Regions from separate parts of the Peribacillus sp. NPDC006672 genome, predicted to be linked through region 1. Evidence: riboswitches for the same ligand, from Rfam matches in the RefSeq annotation. Region 1 holds a riboswitch; the other holds the start of a gene.
What was found. A riboswitch is a leader RNA that binds a small molecule or an ion and turns the genes downstream of it on or off. The one in region 1 is predicted to bind preQ1.

Region 1 (3,166 bases):
TTTTCCACTTGATGAAGGGCTTGTTGTAAAATTTCTTCTTGATTGGTACCTGGTTTAGTAAGGACGTTAGTTTGATAAGATTTTCCTTGGAAATCAACTGTTACTGTAACTTTTACCATTATGAATCATTCCTTTCCTGGTTCAATATTATATGAGTTGGTTGTGCCTACTTCTTTTATACCCGAGGGGAAAGATTTTTCAAACATTGCGAAGTAGTACAGTGCGGGTTTTAATATTCAAAATTATCTGATATTTAAAGAGGGATGTCAACACTTTTTTTTCGACAGACTCCATTTCCTTACTTATTTTTATGTTTAGAGGATTGTTGTATTGGGGTCAGGCCATACCATATTTTGTGGCTATATAAAGACGACCTGGCTTGTGTGCGCATAACAGCCAGGTTGTTTTTGTGAAATTAACAATTCATATTTTTGTTAAGATAATTCCGATTAATGCTGCAAGTACTCCAGCAATTTGATAGGTTTTTAGTCTTTCTTTGAATAAATAACATCCAGCGAATACGACAACTAAACAATTCAGGCTGACGACAGGGAAAATGATGCTTGCGATCCCGGTGTTCAACGCAAAGAAATAACACCCATAGCCTATCATGCTTAAAAAGCCTACTAAGGAACCGATTTTGACTTCCTTTAGCTTGATTTTTTCATTTTTAAAGGCCAGGGCCGAAAGAAGATAAAGCATTCCGCCTCCATACATTGATACAAGGATATCAAGGGAGTTTAAATGAAGACGTGTTGATGTCGTCATAAGAATGCCGAGCACACCAAAAGATAAGATGGAGAATAATGTGTGCATCATCCAAGGTAAATATTGATGATTGCCCTTAGCGTTAGGTGTATACTGAATGACTAAGGTAGCGAGAAACATGCAGACGATTCCGCTCCACTGCAGCGAAGAAATATGCTCATGAAAAATTAATGCAGCACATAGGATGGGAAATATTGCATTTGCCGCGATCAGTGGTGATGTCAAACTTGCCGGCCCTTTTTCAAAGGCGCTTGCCATCTGGATGTTACCATTAGCGTTCAGTACACCAATAGCTGCACCAAGCAAGATAGATAGCCAGTCAAGCTTCAAACCATCCATAAAAGCTCCATAAAAAATGGACAAAATAAAAGCTGAAAAATAAAAGAAAAATTGGATATGTACCTTTGAGTAACCTTTTCCGCTACTCCATTTAAAAATGCTGTTATTGATTCCGAAACATAAACTGGTGATGAGAGCCGCAAAAATCCACATTGCTTTTATCTCTTCCTTCATGTAGGATAAACTTCTTCTACATTTTAAGCCGTATACATGTAGGAATCAAACCAAATTTAAAAGTATGATTGACAGATTAGATATTTTTTTCTATATTTACTATGACAATTTTAAAATATTTCCCGAAAAACGGGAGAGGTTCATAGCATCACCCTCTTAAAAAAACTATGGCTTTGATTTTTTTTGCGAATCAACCATATCTTTGAGGAGATATGGTTTTTGTTATATAGAGGCCCATTTTATGAATCTCCCCTGACAAACGTGGATGAGGAGGACTTTTTATGTCTGGAAGAAAAGAAGAAGAATTAAAAAAAGATATCACACTGCTTGGGAATCAAGGGACAAAATATACATTCGACTATGCGCCTGAAATTCTGGAGTCATTCGATAACAAACATCCAAACCGTGATTATTTCGTCAAATTCAATTGTCCGGAGTTTACAAGCCTATGTCCAATTACTGGCCAGCCGGACTTTGCAACCATTTACATCAGCTATATCCCCAGTGTAAAGATGGTGGAAAGCAAGTCTTTGAAACTTTATTTATTCAGCTTCCGCAACCATGGTGATTTCCATGAAGACTGCATGAACATCATCATGAATGATTTAATTGAGTTGATGGACCCGAAATATATTGAAGTCTGGGGCAAGTTTACACCTAGGGGCGGAATTTCTATTGATCCATACACAAATTATGGTAAACCAGGGACGAAGTTTGAGGAAATGGCGAATTTCCGCTTGATGAATCATGACTTATACCCGGAAACCGTGGATAATCGCTAAAGATTGGAAAAAGACAAATGCACTTAATCTTGAGCAAAATTCAAAGGGAATTTCAAAAGGGGTTCGGAACGTTTTCATTCCGAACCCCTTTTGTCTACAAACTGAGACTATAGGCAAAAGCGGTTCTATCTAAATGTTAAAACAAAGTTGATTGGAGCGGGTGTGCGAGACTCCTGCGGGAAATACGCGTCCAAGGGAGAGCCCGCAGGCTGAAAGCTGAGGAGGCTCCCGGACCGCCCGCGGAAAGCGAGTGCCCCTACGTTCCAATCAACGTTCAAATTGTACCAGCCATAAAAAAGTAGACAAAGGCATATGCCTTTGTTTTTTTTATTTTTGCTATTCTCATTCAGTAAACTCACTGTTTTGTGCTTTTTAAAAATACAAATGTCCTCTCGGAATGGAATTATTGCTTGATTGTTTCGTAAAAAAACGTAATAATAGGAAGAGATAATTTTGACAGAATATTTTCAAAAATAGGGGATGTCGTAATGAAAGTTGCAAAGTTTGGCGGAAGTTCACTTGCGTCAGGTGAACAGGTGAAAAAGGTATTCGAAATTGTGGTTGCTGAACCAGAGAGGAAGATTGTGGTCGTTTCGGCTCCAGGGAAACGCAATTCAAATGATATAAAGGTGACGGATTTATTGATTGAGGCTGCGGAACAGCAGCTGCGCGGGGATAATGGGGAGCATTTGATAGAAGATGTAGTATCCCGCTATGCGAGCATTGCTGAGGAGTTAAATATATCCGAGGAGGTCATCACTGGAATTCATGGAAATTTAAAAACACTGTTGCATGCAGACCAATCTAACCCGAAGCGCTATTTGGATGCTTTAATGGCCAGTGGCGAGGATAATAATGCGAAGCTAATCGCAGGTTATTTTCAAAGCCGTGGTGTAGAGGCTCATTATATAAATCCAAAGAAGGCTGGCTTGATCGTAACAGATGAAGATGGATTCACCCAGGTGATGCCTGAGTCGTATGATCGGTTATATGCTCTGCGTGATGAGCCTGGAATAGTAGTATTCCCGGGGTTCTTCGGATACACGTTAGATGGTGAGGTTTTAACATTCTCAAGAAGCGGTTCCGATATTACAGGTTCGATT
Region 2 (3,166 bases), on a different contig from region 1:
TCTGGGTCGTCTTCTTTCAAACCTGACTCGTTTACTTCAATGATTGAACTTGTATTATCCAGCTCTTTTAGTGTAATTGTAACGACTGTTTCTTGGTCGTTGCCTCCCCACGAATACACGATTTTCCTATTTTCCTCGACTTCTAATACATGGATAACCACTTCAGCATCGTATTCGTTATATCTCAATGTAAGAGTCCTGCCTTGCTCCCATCTTTCAGAACTCGATGAGAACCAAAAATTCCCGATTTTTTCAGGGTTTACTATGGCTTCAAACACCTCATTAGTTGGCTTGACTATTTTAAATTTCGTAGTTATTTGAGTATCCATACTATATCAGCTCTCTTTCGATATGTTTTAATAGTTTCCCACTAACACCTAATAAACCCGATCTACATATATTGGCGACAAGTTTTGTCCGGTTCTTCATGTTACTTAGAATAGCTGGCCAACCATAATCTATGCCTTCAAAGGTATTATCACCATATACGAAATCTTTCTCCAATAGCTCATGCGAAAGTGTGAACTTCACAGTAGAATCATCCATTGGCTGCAGTTGAAAAGTGACCCGAGTAGGATGGTCGCGGGGTGTTTTGTCTCCTGCCATGTTCCATGTAAACGAGAGCGGGTGCAACGGCCCACACGATATAAATAGGATAGACAAACGTTGGTTTTTTCATTATTCTTTTGCCTCCTCGCGTTTATATTTCTAGCATTCCTTTTCAAGTCCATGCCAAATAAAAACAATAAGGGCTGCCTCCCCTTAATAATGCGAGGTGCTTTGTTACTGCTTGTCTAGATATCAAAATCGTAACATAACTCTATCAATGATTGTCCGCTTTTCATACAGCCCGTCAAGCAGTTTTCTGCGACAGGAATCGGCAAAAGCTTTAAAAATCCTTTGGCATCAGAGGAACATTTGCTAAGTGCTAAGCTTTGGAAAAGTGGATAATCCGTGGATTCGCGCCATTCCCAGTGACTAAAACGAAATCAAGAAGGCGATTTTTGAAAGGGTATTAGCCTGAATTCATTTTAGAATCAGCCATATGGAAACTTCTTGATTTCCGACCGTTTTCAAGCTACGATAAATAAGGAAATGATAATCCGTTCCGGCGGAAGAGGTTCTAGCTACCCTCTCAAAAAAACTAAGGGGAACAGTGCTCTTTCTTAGGGTGCTGTTTTTTCTGTATAAGGAGAATGAATTAAATGTTAAGAATTCTATTGTATTTAGTATCCATTGTCACGGCGAATGTGGTTACAGCAGCTTTTGATCCATTACATTTGGGCATGTTCATCATTCCGATGGGTACATTGCTCATCGGGGGAACCTTCATCTTTCGAGATCTGGTCCAGAATAAATTCGGCCGTGCGAAAACCTATATGTGTATCGTTACCGCACTTATTTTATCTGCATGTGTATCATTTTTATTAGAAGATACGTTATTGATTGTATTTGCTTCCGCATTATCGTTCGTTGTGGCAGAAACAGCGGATACGGAAATTTATACCCGGTTAAAGCTCCCGATGAGTTGGAGGGTGTTCTACAGCGGGATCGTTGGAGGGTTTTTCGATTCGGTGATATTTGTCGTGATTGGCCTAAGTCCACTAGGTGCCAATATATTGCCATGGGAAGCCGTACCCGCTGCGATTATCGGCCAAATCATCGTTAAAACAGTCATTCAGTCAATCGGTGCCGTACTGTTGGGGCGAATCAACGTAAGGCTGGAGAAGCGCGTAGTCTCCGGTTGAATTCTAGGAGGGATACACCGATGGATGAAACCAAAAAGGAAGAAGAGAAATGCTATTGCCTCGAGGCCTTTCGTGAAAAATACGGTCCGCATGTCCAGGGGGAATGTATGAAGCTCTCCTGCGCCAATTATCGGAAACATAAAGGAATAGACAATCATGATAAACGTAAAACGTAAAATTCAGGATATATTCCATATGGAGTCCATCAAACATTAATATATATAGGAAACAATCGGTTAAATAAAAGAGAATAATTTGAGAAAGAAGGACCAAATTTGGTTCTTTTTTTGTGGGACTGGAGTAACCCATGAGTAAACGCGCGGAATTAAGAAAGAGTGAAGCATGAATTCACGAGTAAATCGTGGTAATTCACGAGTAAAACAGCAAAACTCACGAGTAAAGTTGCGGAATTCACGAGTAAATAGACCAAACTCACGAGTAAATGTGCAAATCTCCGAGAAAACAAGCCGAACCCACGAGTAAACAGCGCGAAATCAAGAGTGTAGCATGAATTCACGAGTAAATGTGCAAATCCTACGAGTAAACAAGCCGAACCCACGAGTAAACAGCGCGAAATCAAGAGTGTAGCATGAATTCACGAGAAACCCCATAAAAAAAGCTTCCGGCACCGTTAATAATTGGTGTCGGAAACCTTTTTCGTTAATTAGGTAACAAAATTTCTTCGGGGTTGTCTCCATCAATCTCCACTTTATATAGGTGATACTGTGGATCGCTTTTGCCGAATTTCTTATCTACCATAAAGTAGACATTTTTTGAGTCGCTGCTGATGACTGGGCGATCTGTGTATCCTTGAAGATGGGTCAGCTGCTTTTCGGTCTTGGTTTTGAGGTCATAGCTATATAGTTCATAAATATAGGTACTGCCTGATTGCTCATTGGAGATAGACTGGAAAATCATCGTTTTTTCATCCGGGGTAATTGTGAAATCAAAAATGTCGACATCACGTTTAGAGTCGGTGACAGTTTCGATACCTGTTTGATCAAATTTCACTTTGAAAATCCGTTGATGCGTTTCGAAAATATCATCAGCCGTTTTAGCATCCGCATCATCATCGGTTTGATAATAAGCGGCTTTTCCATCAACGGTGACATTTAGGGAACTAAGACCATATTTCTTAAAAGAGGTCAGTTGGATGGACTCCTTTTTTTCTATATCAAACTCATAAATATCGAGATCGTGAGGGCGGGGACCCGTGATTGGCGAATAGTTTTTAAACGTACCGGCTCCGATATAAAAGAGAGAGCGGCCGCTTTTTGCGAAATCGAGTTCTGTGACCAGGAAGTCTGCTTTGAATAATTCACTGATTTTCTGTGATTTTATATCAAGAAGGTGAATGGAACTGGTTGAATCTTCTTCTTGGTTTTTTTTAGCTACGATAAAGGCAAGCATATCTCCTT

Region 2: linked by a shared signal. The riboswitch ahead of ACQKKK_RS00155 (VUT family protein) and the one ahead of queF (preQ(1) synthase) in region 1 are both predicted to bind preQ1.

Annotation. Positions count from the first base shown of each region.
Region 1 is NZ_JBNNOR010000021.1:53,530-56,695, reverse strand. It holds gene ACQKKK_RS23225 (BA3454 family stress response protein) at 1-119, opposite strand, end outside; gene ACQKKK_RS23220 (DMT family transporter) at 424-1,281, opposite strand; PreQ1 riboswitch class I at 1,411-1,456, shown strand; gene queF (preQ(1) synthase) at 1,563-2,063, shown strand; gene ACQKKK_RS23210 (aspartate kinase) at 2,552-3,166, shown strand, end outside.
Region 2 is NZ_JBNNOR010000001.1:27,597-30,762, forward strand. It holds gene ACQKKK_RS00145 (SRPBCC family protein) at 1-329, opposite strand, end outside; gene ACQKKK_RS00150 (SRPBCC domain-containing protein) at 331-663, opposite strand; PreQ1 riboswitch class I at 1,112-1,154, shown strand; gene ACQKKK_RS00155 (VUT family protein) at 1,206-1,748, shown strand; gene ACQKKK_RS00160 (hypothetical protein) at 1,769-1,924, shown strand; gene ACQKKK_RS00165 (hypothetical protein) at 2,074-2,214, opposite strand; gene ACQKKK_RS00170 (TolB family protein) at 2,409-3,166, opposite strand, start outside.